3 regions of the Paracoccus ferrooxidans genome follow, and region 1 is predicted to be linked to each of the others. Evidence: riboswitches for the same ligand, from Rfam matches in the RefSeq annotation. Region 1 holds a riboswitch; each other region holds the start of a gene.
The links. Region 1 has a riboswitch for cobalamin ahead of E3U26_RS19140 (anaerobic ribonucleoside-triphosphate reductase). Riboswitches for the same ligand answer to the same signal wherever they lie in the genome.
Positions count from the first base shown of each region.

Region 2: another riboswitch for cobalamin. It lies ahead of E3U26_RS22945 (TonB-dependent receptor plug domain-containing protein); the one in region 1 lies ahead of E3U26_RS19140 (anaerobic ribonucleoside-triphosphate reductase).
Region 3: another riboswitch for cobalamin. It lies ahead of E3U26_RS16525 (TroA family protein); the one in region 1 lies ahead of E3U26_RS19140 (anaerobic ribonucleoside-triphosphate reductase).

Region 1 covers NZ_CP038202.1:408,648-414,042, forward strand. The annotation lists gene E3U26_RS19125 (TetR/AcrR family transcriptional regulator) at 1-467, shown strand, start outside; gene E3U26_RS19130 (anaerobic ribonucleoside-triphosphate reductase activating protein) at 598-1,221, opposite strand; gene nrdD (anaerobic ribonucleoside-triphosphate reductase) at 1,214-1,396, opposite strand; gene E3U26_RS19140 (anaerobic ribonucleoside-triphosphate reductase) at 1,411-3,156, opposite strand; cobalamin riboswitch at 3,357-3,569, opposite strand; gene E3U26_RS19145 (proteasome-type protease) at 3,831-4,556, opposite strand; gene E3U26_RS19150 (transglutaminase family protein) at 4,623-5,395, opposite strand, start outside.
Region 2 covers NZ_CP038202.1:1,214,210-1,219,604, forward strand. The annotation lists gene E3U26_RS22935 (aminotransferase-like domain-containing protein) at 1-615, shown strand, start outside; gene E3U26_RS22940 (SLC13 family permease) at 649-2,424, opposite strand; cobalamin riboswitch at 2,564-2,781, shown strand; gene E3U26_RS22945 (TonB-dependent receptor plug domain-containing protein) at 2,917-4,803, shown strand; gene E3U26_RS22950 (ABC transporter substrate-binding protein) at 4,797-5,395, shown strand, end outside.
Region 3 covers NZ_CP038201.1:720,470-725,864, reverse strand. The annotation lists gene E3U26_RS16535 (ABC transporter ATP-binding protein) at 1-143, opposite strand, end outside; gene E3U26_RS16530 (FecCD family ABC transporter permease) at 140-1,189, opposite strand; gene E3U26_RS16525 (TroA family protein) at 1,186-2,193, opposite strand; cobalamin riboswitch at 2,288-2,486, opposite strand; gene E3U26_RS16520 (helix-turn-helix domain-containing protein) at 2,548-3,981, opposite strand; gene aceB (malate synthase) at 4,116-5,395, shown strand, end outside.

The DNA.
Region 1 (5,395 bases):
ATGAAATCCTGGAAATGGATATTGGCCCGCATGAAAAGCTGGTCAGGATCATGAGCGGCCGGATCGACATGTTTTCCTCGAACATGGCCGACCTTGCCGTATATATCGAAAACGAATCCGAGCTTCCGGAAAGCGCGCTGGTCCAGGTCCGGGAAGTCAAGAAATCATACCTGCGCACGGTAGAGCAGATATATCGGGAGGGCGTCGAAAAGGGGGTTTTCGTGGATGTCGATCCTCATATAGCTGCAAGCATAATTCTGGGGATGACGCTCTGGATGTATAAGTGGTATCGCCCCGGCGGGCGGCATTCGGTGGAAGATGTCACCTCGGCCATCATCAATTTTGCTTGCCATGGGTATCTGAAACCGGACAACCTGCCCGCCGGGCTTTCGCTGACACCCGCATCGGCAGAGGCCGGAGGGGAGGCTGAAGGCATCGGGCACGGCTCCGGCCGGCCGCAAAGATAGCCGTTCGGCCCGAGCCCACCGGCCGGATGCGGTCGATACCGTCGGCATAGACCAGCCCGCTGCCCGCATGGGCTGAGAGACGCCGCCCCCGGTTCCTTCGCCATGGCATGCCGGCCCCCAGGGCCGGCTTTCAGCCCTTGTGCACCGGACGGCTCGTGCGTGTTCCGGTGCTGCGGCAGGCCTGCAGGACATGGTCGGCGACACCCAGCGCCGCCAGTTCCGCGCCCATCCGCGCCAAGGCCGCCCCGTCGATCAGGGTGGGATCGACCGTCGTGCGCACCTGGTGGGCCGTGCCGCTGGCCAGCAGCAGCCGCAGGCTTTCCCTGGCCCTGTCGCCGCTGCCGGCTGCGCCCGTCACCCGCCGATAGCCGGAAAACGGCGCCTTCACGTCGAAGCCGACCCAGTCGCAAAGCGGCAGCACCGCCGCAAGCCGGGCGGGGTAGGGGCCGGCCGTGTGCAGGCCGGTCCTGAACCCCAGGGCCCGGACCGCCCGCAACGCCTCGGGCAGGCCGCGCTGAAGCGTCGGCTCCCCGCCCGAGAACACCACGCCGTCGAGCAGGCCGCGCCGTCCCGCCAGAAAGTCCAGGATCTCTTGCCAATCCAGCGCGCCCTCGGCCTCGGGCGGGATGAGATGCGGGTTGTGGCAATAGGGGCAGTCCCAGGGACAGCCCTGCAGGAAAAGGGTGGCGACCAGCTCGCCCGGCCAGTCGCAGCTGGACAGGCGCTGCAGGCCGCCGATGCGGATCTCAGCCAAGATCGGCCCGCCGCTCGCTGAAATACAGCCGCTCGCGGAATTCGCCCTTCTTGCCGCGGTTGAACGAGGATACCGGGCGGTGATAGCCCATCACCCGCGTCCAGATCTCGCAGGGCTGGCGTTCCTCATCCGCCAGCAGGATCTCTTCCGGTCCGGTTTTCCAGTCGTCGAACATGGTCTTTTCCTTCCTCAATGCGCGGCCGATTGCCGCTTTTTCGCGATAAGCTCTTCGTCGCAGCGCGGGCAGAACGCGTGTTCGCCCGCGATATGGCCATGCCTGGGGCAGACCGAGAATGTCGGCGTGACGGTGATATAGGGCAGGCCGAAATTCTCCAGCGCCCGGCGCACCAGCTTGCGGCAGGCCTCGGCCGAGGACAGCTGCGTGCCCATGTAGAGATGCAGCACGGTGCCGCCGGTGTATTTGCGCTGCAGCGCCTCTTGCCGTTCCAGCGCCTCGAACGGGTCGTCGGTAAAGCCGACAGGCAGCTGGCTCGAATTGGTGTAATAGGGCTCGTGTTCGGTGCCGGCCTGGAGGATGCCGGGAAAACGCCTGCGGTCCTCCTTGGCGAAGCGATAGGTGGTGCCCTCTGCCGGCGTCGCCTCCAGGTTATAGAGATGTCCGGTCTGTTCCTGGAAGGCGGTGATGCGCGCCCGCAGATGGTCGAGCAGTCGCAGCGCGAAGGCATGGCCCCATTCGGTGGTGATGTCATGCGTATCGTCGGTGAAGTCGCGGATCATCTCGTTGATGCCGTTGACGCCCAGGGTCGAGAAATGATTGCGCAGCGTGCCCAGATAGCGCCGGCTATAGGGAAACAGCCCGTCGTCCATCAGCCGCTGGATCACCCGGCGCTTGATCTCCAGGCTGTCGCGGCCCAGGTCGAGCAATTCGTCCAGGCGCCGCAGCAGCCCGGCCTCGTCGCCCTTGTGCAGATGGCCCAGCCGCGCGCAATTGACGGTGACGACGCCCAGCGAGCCGGTCTGCTCGGCGCTGCCGAACAGCCCGTTGCCGCGTTTCAGCAGCTCGGTCAGGTCGAGTTGCAGCCGGCAGCACATGGACCGCACCATGTTCGGCTTGAGGTCCGAGTTCAGGAAGTTCTGGAAATAGGGCAGGCCGTATTTCGCCGTCATCGCGAACAGCAGCTTGGCGTTCTCGCTGTCCCAGGGAAAATCCGGCGTGATGTTGTAGGTCGGGATCGGAAAGGTGAAGACCCGGCCCTTTTCGTCGCCGCGCGTCATTACCTCGATATAGGCGCGGTTGATCATGTCCATCTCGGCCTGCAAGGCGCCATAGGTGAAACCCATCGGCTGACCGCCGATGACCGGCACCTGGTCGCGCAGATCCTCGGGGCAGACCCAGTCGAAGGTCAGGTTGGTGAACGGGGTCTGCGTGCCCCAGCGCGAGGGGACGTTGAGGTTGAAGATCAGCTCCTGCATGGCCTGCCGCACCTCGGCATAGCCCAGCCCATCCTTGCGGATGAAAGGGGCCATATAGGTGTCGAAGGATCTGAAGGCCTGCGCGCCGGCCCATTCATTCTGCAGCGTGCCCAGGAAGTTCACGATCTGGCCGATGGCGCTGGACAGGTGCTTCGGCGGCCCGGCCTCGACCTTGCCGGGGACGCCGTTGAACCCCTCGGTCAGCAAGGTGCGCAGCGACCAGCCGGCGCAATAGCCGGCCAGCATGTCGAGGTCGTGGATATGCAGGTCCCCCCGGCGATGCGCCTCGCCCACGGCGGCCGGATAGACATGCGACAGCCAGTAATTGGCCACCACCTTGCCCGAGACGTTCAGGATCAGCCCGCCGAGCGAATAGTCCTGGTTGGCGTTGGCATTCACCCGCCAATCGGCGCGGTCCAGGTATTCGTTGACCGACGAGGCGACATCGATGGCGACATCCCTTGCCGGCGCGATGGGCGGGGACGTAAGCGGCGCCGGCATCAACGCGCCCTCCCTTGCCTGCGGCTTGCTGCCGCCCTTGCGGTGCTGCGGACGGCGGCGCCGGCCTTGGCAGGTCTGGTGGTGAAGGATGGCCGCATCTGTTCCCCGTGCTGCTGGGGGCGGGGCAGGCCAGGACGCATGGAGCCCTGCGGCGACAAGGCCGCATTGCCAGGCGCACCGCCGGGACACCCCGCCCGTGGTTCATCGTCATCATCACGGCAGGTCTCCTGGCTCGCAGGTCGCCGCCCTTGCCGGCCTTCCCAATGCCGTGCGGCACCAGTGGCGTGATCCGGCGCAGGCTCGCTGCTTACAGTTGCGGGGGCAGCGTCGGCCTTGCCCCGAAAGGCGCACCGGCTTCCCTCTTCGCTTTCGGACCGGATCGACCCGAAAGAACCGTGATGCCTACATATAGGGATGATGGCGCCGTATCCGTCAAGATATTGTGCGGGCCTGCGACATTTTGTGCAGGATAGTCCGGCCGCCTGGGCAGGGACCACGAAGCCCGATCCCGATCCGGGGCACGGCCTTGGGCGGGCTGGTTGCGAGATTGCGCTTCGTGGACCTTCGGGTCGTCCCCCGGCCTTTGTGCCCATGGCCAGGCAGGGCTGGCACCGGAATGACCTTGGGCAGGAACCGCCAGCCATGGGCCTTTGCCAGCCTGGCTGACAGGGGCGCTAGATCGTCACCTTGACGAAGCTGTCGCGCAGCGCCGCGGACCAGGCGGCGGACATGGCCATGAAGGCCGGGTCGCCTTCCAGGATGCGGCGCTTGTGGCTGACCCGGCAGTCGTCCTTGCGGATCACCGCCAGGTCCAGCGGCATCCCCACCGACAGGTTCGAGCGCAGCGTCGAATCCATCGACAGCAGCACCGCCTTTTGCGCATCGGCCAGCGAGGTCTGGGGCGTCACCACCCGGTCGAGGATGGGCTTGCCGTATTTGTGCTCGCCGATCTGCAGGAAGGGGGTGTCCTCGGTCGCCTCGATGAAATTGCCCTCGGGATAGATCAGGAACAGCCGCATCTCGCCGCCGGCGCGCTGGCCGCCGACGATCATGCTGGCGCTGGCCTGCTGGTTCAGGTCGCGGCACTGGTCCACGATCTCGCGCCGGGTGCGGTTCAGCGTCTGGCCGATGATCGTCGCCACCTGCAGCATGGTGGAGGCGCGCATGATCGAGGTCTCTTCATCGGCCTCGGGCAGTTCGATGGCCTCTTGCAGGCGGGCGATGGTTGTCTGGGTCAGCGACAGGCTGCCGGCGGTCATGATCGCGATCACCCGCTCGCCCGGCTGCTCGAAGAAGAACATCTTGCGATAGGTCGATATGTTGTCCAGCCCGGCATTCGTCCGGGTGTCCGAGAGCAGGACGAGCCCCTCGTTGAGCTTCAAGCCGACGCAATAGGTCATGACCGTTCCATGGCACAAAATCCCCCGAGGGATACGACCGCCCCGCGCCCGGCGCAACAGGCAGGGCTACTGCTCCATCTCCTCGACCTGCACCCGCACGTCCAGGCTTTCCTCGCCCGTGCCGAAGGTGGTGCCGCGCACCGGCGCCGCGTCATCCGCATCCAGACCCGAACCCAGCCGGACATAGCGGTCGTCGGGACAGCAGGCATTGGCCGCATCGAAGCCGACCCAGCCCAGGGCGCCGACATGGACCTCGGCCCAGGCATGGGCGGCGTCATGCGGCTCGCCCCCGGCGTTGGAATGCAGGTAGCCCGAGACATAGCGTGCCGGCAGGCCGCGTTCGCGGGCGCAGGCGATCAGCGCATGGGCATGGTCCTGGCAGACGCCCTGGCCGAGCGCCAGCGCCTCGGCGGCGGTGGTGTGCGACTCGGTCACGCCGGGGACGTAGGCGATGGCGGCCGATACCGCCTCGGCCAGCCGGTGGGCCAGGTCCAGCGCATCCTCGCCCTGCACGGAACGGGCAAGCTCGCATAACCCCGGATCGGTCCCGGTCACGGCGGTCGGACGCATGTAGACCAGCGGATGCACGGTCTCGCGATGGTCGCGCAGCACGCCGGCGGTGTCCCGCGTCTCGACCTGGCCGGCGATCGAGACCACGACCTCCTGCACCGGGCCGCGCACGGTCCAGCCCTCGATCCAGTCGCCCGCGCCGTCGCGGAAGCTCGCGCCGCGCTGGCCGCCCGAGACCGAGATGGTCCAGCCCGAGACCCGCTGCCCCTGGTGGACCGAGGGGGTCAGGCGCAGGCTCTGCACCAGCCCCTGCGCCGGCGGATCGTAGA
Region 2 (5,395 bases), 660 kb from region 1:
GAGGACGACCCTTACGGCGCGCTCTACTACGAAGGCGAGCCCCTGCCCCGACTGCTCGAACTGTCGGCGGGGGCGCAGCCCGGCCCCTATGACGGGCCGGTGGTCTACATGGGGTCGCTGTCCAAGGAGCTGGCGCCGGGGCTGCGCATCGGCTGGGTGATCGCCGCGCCCGAGATGATCGCGGCGCTGGCCACCGCCAAGCAGGGCTCGGACATGTGTTCCAGCGGCTTGTCGCAGATGCTGGCGCTGCGCGCGCTGCAGGCGGGGATCACCGACCGCATCCGCCCCGAGGTGCTGGCGATCTATCGCGCCCGGCGCGACGCGCTGTGCGCCGCCATGCAGGCGCATCTGGCGGGCGACCTGGACTGGCAGGTGCCGGTGGGCGGCATGTTCGTCTGGGCCACGGCGCGCGATCCGCGGCTGGACACCGACCGGCTGCTGCATCATGCGATGGCCGAGGGGGTCTGCATCTCGCCCTCCAGCGTCTTCGACCCCGAGGGGCTGGACCGCCGTTCGCTGCGGCTGAACTTTACCCTGAACCCGCCCGAGCGGCTGGAAGAGGGCTGCCGCCGCCTGGCCCGCGCCATCCGCGCCGCGCTGGCCGAGACGGGCTGAACCGGCCCGTCACACGGCCCGTCAGACCGCCCGTCAGACCGGCCAGACCAGCAGGATCAGCGGCACGCCGGTCAGCACCACCAGCGCCGACAGCGGCGCCCCCAGCCGGGCGTAGTCGCCAAAGCGATAGCCGCCCGGCCCCATCACCAGCGTGTTGCACTGATGCCCGATGGGGGTCAGGAAATCGCAGCCTGCGCCCACCGCCACCGCCATCAGGAAGGCATCGGGCCGATAGCCGAGCTGGTCGGCAAAGGTCGCGGCGATGGGGGCCATGACCAGCACGGTCGCGGCATTGTTCAGGAAGGGCGTGACCGCCATGGCCGTGACCAGGATCAGCGTCACCGCGCCCCAGACCGGCAGGCCCGTCGCCGCCTGCGACAGCCACGCGCCCAGCAGGTCGGTCACGCCGGTCTTTTGCAGCGCCTCGCTGACCGGGATCAGCGCGCCCAGCATGATCAGGATCGGCCATTCGATGGCCTCATAGGCTTCCTCGGCGCTGATCGCGCCGGTCAGGATCATCAGCACGGCGGCGGCGAAGAAGGCGACGGCGACCGGCACCAGCCCCGCCGCCGTCGCCGCCATGGCGACCGCCAGGATCAGCACCGGCAGCAATTGCTTGCGCACCCCGCCCAGCCGGATATGGCGCTCGGCCAGGGGCAGCAGGCCCAGCACGCGCATCCGCTCGGGCAACAGCTCGATCGGCCCCTGCACCAGCAGCACGTCGCCCGCCGCCAGCACCGTCCGGCTGAGCCGCTGCGTCATGCGATGCCCGGCGCGCGAAATCGCGATCAGGTTCACGCCATGCTGGTCGAACAGCGCGATCCGCCCCACCGTCTGGCCGACCAGAAGCGAGGCCGGAGCGATCACCGCCTCGATCACGCCGATCTTGTCGGCCGGCAGCCCCTCTTCGGCCGCCGCATCCTGCCGGGTCAGCTCCATGCCCAGCTTGGTCACGGCGCGTTCCAGCGCATTCGGCTCGCCGCGCAACAGCAGCGTGTCGCCCATCTCGATCACCGTGTCGGGCAGCGTCACCGCGCGGCGCGCGCCGCCGCGGATCAGCCCGGTCACGGCCACCTCGCCATCGACGGCGCTGAGATACTCGCCCACCGTCATGCCGACGATGCCGGCGCCCTCGGGGACGGTGGCCTCGGTGTGATAGTCGCTGATGTTCACCGCCTCGCTCAGCGAGGCCGTCGCACGGCGGTCGCGCGGCAGCAGCCGATGGGCGAAAAGCAGGAAGACCAGCCCCACCAGCGACAGGCCGAGGCCGACCGGCGCATAGTCGAACATGGTGAAGGGCTGGCCCGTCATCTGCTCGCGCACCCGCGAGACGATGATGTTGGGCGAGGTGCCGACCAGCGTGATCAGCCCGCCCAGGAGCGAGCCGAAGGCCATCGGCATCAGATAGGCCGAGGGCGAATGCCCCGAGCGCCGCGCCATCTTCAGCGCCGCCGGCATCAGCATGGCCAGCGCGCCGATGTTCTTGACCAGCGCCGACAGGCCCGTGACCGAGCCGACCAGCACCAGAAGCTGCCAGCGCAGGGTCCGCAACCGCCCCAGCATCCGGCGCATCACCGCCTCGATCACGCCCGAGCGCGAGATGCCGGCGCTGACCACCAGCGCGCTGCCGACGATGATGACGATGTCGTCGCTGAAGCCGCGGAACGCCTCCTCCGGCTTGACCGTGCCGGCCAGCAGCGAAGCCAGCAGCGCGATCATCGCCACCACGTCGTAGCGCAGCCGCCCCCAGACGAACAGCGCCATCATCGCGCAAAGGATCAGCACGGCCAGGATCTGCGGCATGGCCATCGCTTGACCTTCCCTTCCGTCGGATACCTGACCCAATGCCGCGGCCCGGCGGGCGGTTCCGCGGCCGCGTTCCCGGACAGGTTGTCGCGGCGGCCGGGCGCAGGGCGCATTGCCGCTTGACAGCCGGCGCCCGGCTGCGGCAATGCGGGGCCGCTACGGTTCCGGCGGGCTTGCGCGCCGGATGAAAAGGGAACACCGGTGCGCCCGCCGGCCGCGATGCGGCCAGGGCAAGGCCGGGGCTGCCCCCGCAACTGTAAGCGGTGAGCGACGGTCGAACGTGCCACTGGGATCTCCTGGGAAGGCCGGCCTGAGCAGCGATCCGCAAGCCAGGAGACCTGCCGTGGCGATCACCCATTTCCGGCGCGGGGCGCGTCTGGAAAGCGGCCGTTCCGCAGAGGTGACGATCGTCGTCCTGCGGTCGGGCCTGCCAGCCTTTCCGCAGGGCATTTCTGCAAATCGCGGGCCGCGGGCCCGTGCTGGAAAGGCTTTGGAATGTTCAGAACTCCGGTTTCCCTGCTGGCCGCCACCGCCGCCCTGCTGCCGGCGGCCGCCACCGGCCAGGAAGGCTATCGCCTGGACGAGGTGGTGATCTCGGGCGGGCTGACCGCCGTGGCCGAGGGCGGCTATGCCCGCGCCCATACCGTGCTGACCGCCGCCGAGATCGAGGCCAGGGGCATCGCCACCGTGCAGGACGCGCTGCGCGCCGTGCCGGGGGTTTCGGTCTCGGCCACCGGCTCGACCTTCACCCAGGTCCGCATCCGCGGCGGCGAGGGCAACCACACGCTGATCCTGATCGACGGGATCGAGGCGACGGGCGGGGCCGACGAATACATCCTGTCCGGGCTGGAGACCGCCAATATCGAGCGCATCGAGGTGCTGCGCGGGCCGCAATCGGTCTATTACGGCTCGAACGCCTCGGCGGGCGTCATCAATATCATCACCCGCAGGGGCGGGCCGGGGCTGCATTACGGCGGCTCGGTCGAGCTGGGCAACGGCGCCGCCGCCTCGGCCCATGTCAGCCAGCGCGGCGCGCAGGGCGGGATCGCGCTGACCCTCTCGGCGCGGGACGACCACGGCTATGACCAGTCGGGCGACGGCGGCGAAAAGGACGGGACCAACCGCAAGACCATCGGGCTTTCGGGCGACTGGCAGATCGGCGAGGATCTGCGCCTGGGCACCACCCTGCGCCGCGCGAAGGAGAAATACGATTACGATTCCACCAGCTGGTCCGCGACCAGCGCGCAGGAATATGTGGTGGACGACCCGCACAAATACAGCGAACGCGACGAGTTCCAGGGCGGGATCTGGGCCGAATATTCCATGCTGGGCGGCCGGCTGACGCATCGGCTGGACTATCAGGACACGATCTACAAGCAAAGCTACGAGGGCGGCCCGGTCACGCGCGGCGAGACGCGCAAGCTGAAATACCGCGGCAGCTTCGGCATCGACGGCACGGTGGCCGAGGCGTCGCACCTGCTGAACGTGCTGGCCGAGCGGCAAAGGGACGAAAGCTCCTCGGCCCCGGAAAACCGGCGCGAGATGACCTCGGTCGCGCTGGAGTATCGCGGCTTTCTGGACAACGGGCTGGATGTCCAGGCCGGTGTCCGCCACGACGGCAACAAGGTGTTCGAGGACTTCACCAGCTGGAACCTGGGCCTGTCCTGGCACGTGCCGGACCGGCCCTTCCGCCTGCACGCCTCGGCCGGGACCGGGCTGGTCAACCCGTCCTATTTCGAGCTTTACGCCAATGCGGATTATGGCTCTTCGGTCTACCTGGGCAATCCGAACCTGAAGCCCGAAAAGAACCGCGGATTCGACCTGGGCGTCGAGGCGCAACTTCCCAATGGCATGGGCGTGGTCGACGTCACCTATTTCAACGAAAAGCTGCGCGACGAGATCGAAAGCTATCTGGTCCGCGCCGAGGGCGGCACCAGCTATTACAGCTATCGCAACCAGGCCGGCGAAAGCCCGCGCGAAGGGGTCGAGGTGACGGCCCGCATCAAGGCGACCGACAGCCTGGATGTCGCGCTGAACTACACCTATCTGGACGCCCGCAACCCGGACGGCTCGGTCGAGGTGCGCCGGCCCCGGCATGAACTGGGCCTGTCGGCGACGCTGGCCGTCCTGGAAGGGCGTGGCACCGTCACGGCGGACATTCGCCATGTCTCGGGCAATTGGGATACGCAATATTGGGGTGCCTACCCGACCCGCGAACTGCCCGCCCATACCGTGGTCAACCTGGCGGCGGGCTACGACCTGACCGCGAATCTCCGCGTGACCGGCCGCGTCGTGAACCTGTTCGACAAGGAATATTCCGATGTCTGGGGCTATGCCTCGCAGGGCCGCACCCTTTACGCCGGCCTGACGGCGAAATGGTAAGGCGGCTCGGCCTTGTCGCCGGCCTTCTGGCCGGCCTGATCCTGCCGGGATTTTTCCAGCCCGCCGCGGCCGAGCCGCCGCGCCGAGTGCTGTCGATGAACCTCTGCACCGACCAGCTGGCGATGATGCTGGCGGCGCCGGGCCAGCTGGTATCGGTTTCCTATCTGGCGCAGGATCCCAGCGCTTCGGCCATGGCGGCCGAGGCCGGCCGCCTGCCCGTCAACCATGGCCTGGCCGAGGAAATCTTCCTGATGCGGCCCGACCTGGTGCTGGCCGGGGCCTGGACCACGCCCGAGACCGTCCGGCTGTTGCGCCGGCTGGATATCCCGGTCGAGGTCTTTCCGATCGAAAGCGACCTGGCGGGCATCCGCGCCAATATCCGCCGCATGGGCGCGGTGCTGGGCCGCGAGGCCCAGGCCCGCGCCATGCTCGCGCGCTTCGACGCCGACCTGGCGCGGCTTTCGGATGCGCAGGGCCCGCGGCCGCGCGCCGCGCTCTATGCCGCGAACGGCTACAGCTCGGGCTCGGACAGCCTGGCGGGCGAGATCGTGGCGCTGGCCGGCTTCGACAATGTCGCCGACGAACTCGGCCT
Region 3 (5,395 bases), on a different replicon from region 1:
CCCATCAGCGTCGACTTGCCCGATCCGTTCGGCCCGATCAGGCCCAGGGTCTCGCCCGGATGCAGGCGCAGGCTGATGTCGGACAGGATCTCGCGGCCGCGCACGGCATGGCCGGCGCCGACGGCTTCCAGGATGGGCGTCATCGCTGCCGGCCCCGGATCATGACCACGGCAAAGGCGGGCGCGCCGACCAGCGCGGTGATGACGCCGATGGGCAGCACCTGGCCGGGAATGACGATGCGCGAGACCACGTCGGACAGCACCAGGAACACCGCCCCCGCCAGCGCCGTCGCCGGGACCAGCCTGGCATGGCGCGGCCCGACGAGGATGCGCATCGCATGCGGCACCACCAGCCCGACGAAGCCGATGGCCCCGGCGATCGAGACCATGATCGCCGTCGCCAGCGAGGCCGTGCCGATCAGCAGCGCCTGCGTGCGCCGCAGGTCGATGCCAAGCGACGCGGCGCTTTCCGCCCCGAAGGCGAAGGCGTCGAGCGTGCGCGCATGCCACAGCCCGATCCCCAGCGCCAGCGCCGCCATCGGCACCGCGACCCAGCTGTCCGGCCAGCGCACGCCCGACAGGTTGCCCAGCAGCCAGAACATGATGCCGCGCGCCTGCTCGGCGCTGGCCGATTGCGCGATGATCAGCGCGGTCAGCGCGTTGAACATCTGCGAGCCGGCGATGCCCGCCAGGATGATGACCCCGGCGCCGCGCATTCCGGTCCCGCCGCCGGCGGCGCGCGCCAGCGCCGCGACCAGCGCGAAGGCGGTCAGCGCCCCGGCAAAGGCGCCCGCCGACATGCTGAGCAGCCCCGCGCCGATCCCCGCCACCGCGACCGTGACCGCCCCGGTCGAGGCCCCGGCCGAAATCCCCAGCAGATAGGGCTCGGCCAGGGGGTTGCGCAGCAGCGCCTGCAGGATCAGCCCCGACAGCGCCAGGCTTGCGCCGCCGCAGGCCGCGACCACCGCCCGCGACAGCCGGTAATGCCAGATCACGCTGGCGTCGATCGGGTCGAGCGCCGCCGAGCCAAGCCCGGCCTTGACCGCCAGCACTTCGATGACGGTGGCCAGCGGAATGCGCGTCTCGCCCACCGCCGTGCCGAAGAGCAGCGCCGCGACCAGCACGGCGGGGGCCAGCCACAGCCAGCCCCGATTGCGCCCCGTGCTGCGGGTCGCGGCGCGCGCCCTCATTGCAGGTCGAACCCGGCCAGCGAGTCCGCCAGCGATTCCAGCGCGTAGATCGCGCGCACCGAGGGATCCATCGCATTGGCCGGCATGGTCAGGATGCGGTCGTTCTTCACCGCCTCCATCTCGCTTGTCACCGGGTCCGAGGTCAGGAAATCGCGCTTGACGGCGATGTCGTCGGCGGGAAAGCGGCGGCGGTTCATCTCGGCCGCGACGATGAAGGTCGGGCCGGCCTTGGCGATGGTTTCCCAGCCGACGGTCGGCCATTCCTCGGGCGAGGCGACGACATTCTGCACCCCCAGCTTGGACAGCATCCAGCCCGGCACGCCATTGGCGCCCGCGACATAGGGGTCGATCTCGATCTCGGCCGAGGAATACCAGAACAGGCCCGACACGCCCTCGGGCAGGTCCAGCGCCTGCGCCCGCTCGACCGCCGCCGCCTCGCGCGCCTTCAGGTCGGCGATCACCTCGGCCCCGCGCTCCGATACGTCGAAGATCGCCGCCAGTTCCTCGATGCCCTGGTAAAGCAGCGCGGTGTCGAACAGGACCGTGCGCGCGCCGTCCATGCTTTGCGTATTGTCCTTGCCGACGCATTCGGTCGGCATGATCCAGCTGGGGATCTGCGCGTCGTCGAACATCTCGCGCGTGCCGACCGCGCCCTGCGGGCCGATCATCCATTCATAGGCCGTGACCACCAGCCCAGGCTTCTTGGCCAGCACGCTTTCGAAGCTGGGGGCGTTGTCGGCCAGCCGCTCGACCCTGGCGTCCGCCTCGGCAAATTCGGGCAGGACCGGGTTGATCCACAGCGCCGTGCCCGCCACCTTGTCGGCCAGCCCAAGCATATACAGGATCTCGGTCGTGCTTTGCCCGACGCTGACGACGCTTTCGGGCGCCTTGTCGAAAGTGACCTCGTGGCCGCAGCTGGTCAGGGTCAGCGGGTATTCGGTGCCCGCCAGCGCCATCGGCGCCAGGGTGGACGTGGCGATGATCGCCGTGGTGAGCCTCAGCATGATGTTTCCTTCCGCTACATCATGAACAGGCCGGATGAGCGGATGGAGACCGGGCCAATGCCGGTCGCAACCCCTCCCGAGCCGACCCGCTCGGATTGGTCAAACGTCGTCGGCAGGTCTCCTGACTGGCGGGTCACGGCAGGGATGCGGCCTTCCCATGGCACGGGGCCACAGTGGCGTTCTCGCATCCTGCTCGCCGCCTACAGTTGCGGGGGCAGTTCCGGTTCGGGGCCTTGCGACCCCGGCGGATTCCCTTTCAATTCCTTGCGGAAACCGACGCGCTCTCCCTAGCTGCCGGCGCGGGCGCTGGCAAGCGTCAGCATGGGCGCCCGGCCACGGCCTGCCTGCGGGCGCCTAGCCCTCCTCGAAGCTGAAGATCGCCAGGCTGCGCTCGCGCTCGTTCACGCGCAGCCGGCGGTTGATCGGGGCATGGGCGCGGGCCGAGCAATCCGGCCGCTCGCAGAGATAGCAGTTCAGCCCGATATCCACCGGCCGGATGCGGTCCAGGTCGATGCCGTCGGCATAGACCAGCCGCGGCGCATAGGCCACGTCGCAGCCCAGCCCGATCGCCAGCCGTTGCGCCGGTGCGCCATGGGTGCCGCCGGCCCGCGCCACCGTGCGCGCGATCGAGAAATAGCTGGCGCCCTCGGGCATGCGGATGACCTGGGTCTGCACCCGGTCCGGCGTCTCGAAGGCGGCATGGATGTTCCACAAGGGGCAGGTGCCGCCGAAGCGCGAGAACGGGAACCGCCCGGCGCTGAAGCGTTTCGAGATGTTCCCGGCCCGGTCCACCCGCACGAAGAAGAACGGGATGCCCCGCGCCTCGGGGCGTTGCAGCGTCGACATGCGATGCGCGGTCTGCTCGAAGCTGGCGCCGAAGCGGTGGCCCAGCAGCTCGACGTCGTAGCGCGCCGATTCGCAGGCGGCGAGAAAGCGGGCATAGGGCATCATCAGCGCCGCCGCGAAGTAATTCGCCAGGCTCACCCGCATCAGCGCGACGGCAGGCGGGTCGGCCAGTCCCGCCTCGTCGACCAGCCGGGCGATCAGCGGCTCCTGCTCCAGCCGGGCCAGCAGCACGCCGATCTGGAAGCGGCGGCTGGACTGCGCCAGCAGTTCCGACAGCATCAGCTCGCGCCGGTGCGGGTCGAAGCGGCGCAGCTGCTCGCCCATGACCGGGGCGGGCAGGATGCGCACAGCGATGCCATGCGCGGCCAGCCGGCCGGTCAGGGCCATGTGCGGCTCGTTGCGGTGCAGCGCCAGCTCCTCGGCCAGCGCCTCGGCGGCGCGGTCCAGCGCATCGACATGGTTGCGCCGGGCATAGAACCAGCCGCGCACCGCATCGACCGGGCGCGATGTGCCGGCCAGCGCCTCGACCTTGTCGCGATCGGTCAGCGGGTTGTCGTCGGCCTGCGGCCGCAGCAGCGCTTGGCGGTGGCTGTCGTGCAGCCGCACGAAGGCCGCCGCGATCCGGGGCGAGGCTTGCAGCACCGCCTCGATCTCGGCGCGGGACGGCGCGCCCGCCTCCAGCGCCGGATCCTTCAGCGCCGCGGCGAAATCCGCCGCAAGCTGCGCGTCGGTCGAGGGCGCAAGCTCGGCGATGTTCATGTCATAGACCTCGGCCAGCCGCATCAGGAAGCGCGCCGAGGCCGGGCGCTGGTCGGCCTCGATCAGCGTGACATAGCTGGCCGAGACGCCCAGCTCGGCCGCCATCTGCGCCTGGGTCAGCCCCAGCGACTGGCGCAGCACGCGCAGGCGCTGGCCGATGAGCAGTTTCTTGCCTCGGGTCATGTGACAAACCTTACAAGTTCTGCGGCTACACGGTGACAAGATTGACCGCCACACCCGTTGTTTTCAAAGCAATAATGCACATGCAGCATGACATTACTACTGTGACATTACGCCGTGAATCACAGGAGGCCGCCATGCCGCTCGACCGCAATGCCCCACCGCTTCCGCCCGTCGTCCTGCGCGCCGTGCCGGGCGCGCATCATGTCCTGACCCCCGAGGCGCTGGGTTTCGTCGCCGCATTGCAGGCCCGCTTTGGCCTGCGGCTGCATGCGCTGATGGTCGCCCGCGCCCGCCGGCAGGAGCGCATCGACCGGGGCGAGTTGCCCGACTACCTGCCGCAGACGCGCGAGATCCGGCAGGGCATCTGGCAGGCCGCCCCCGTCCCGCCCGCGCTGGAGGATCGCCGGGTCGAGATCACCGGCCCGGTGGATCGCAAGATGATGATCAACGCGCTGAACTCGGGTGCGCGCGTCTTCATGGCCGATTTCGAGGATGCGACCGCACCCAGCTTCGCCAATGTCATCGCCGGGCAGGCGAACCTGATCGACTATCGCGACGGCACGCTGGACCATGACGACCCCGCCACCGGCAAGAGCTATCGCGTCGGCCCGAACCCGGCGCTGCTGGTCGTCCGCCCGCGCGGGCTGCACCTGCCCGAGGCGAATGTGCTGATCGGCGGCCAGCCGGTCTCGGCGGCGCTGTTCGATTTCGGCCTGTCGCTTTATCATTGCGGCCGGGCGCTGGCCGCGACCGGGCGCGGGCCGTTCTATTACCTGCCCAAGCTGGAAGCCCATGGCGAGGCGCGGTTCTGGAACGAGGTCTTCGCCTTTGCCCAGGACCGCATGGGGCTGGCGCAGGGCACGATCAAGGCCACCGTGCTGATCGAGACCCTGCCCGCCGCCTTCGAGATGGACGAGATCGTCTGGGAGCTGCGCGACCATATCGCCGGGCTGAACTGCGGCCGCTGGGACTATATCTTCAGCTATATCAAGACCCTGCGCAACCATGCCGCCTATGTGCTGCCCGACCGGGCGCAGGTCGGGATGGAGGACGCCTTCCTGGCCGCCTATGCCGCCCGCGTGGTCAAGGTCTGCCACCGCCGCGGCATCCATGCCATGGGCGGCATGTCGGCGGCGATCCCCGTCCGGGGCGATGCCGAGGCGAACGAGGCCGCCTTTGCCCGCGTCCGCGCCGACAAGCAGCGCGAGGTCGGCATGGGCTTCGACGGCTGTTGGGTCGCGCATCCCGACCTGGTGCCGGTGGCGCAGGCGGTCTTCGACGCCGCCATGCCCGGTCCGAACCAGATCCGCAAGCCGCGCCAGCAATGGCGGATCGAGCCCGCCATGCTGTTGAAACCGCATCAGGGCCGGATCACCGAGGCGGGCGTGCGGCTGAACATCCAGGTCGCCGTCGA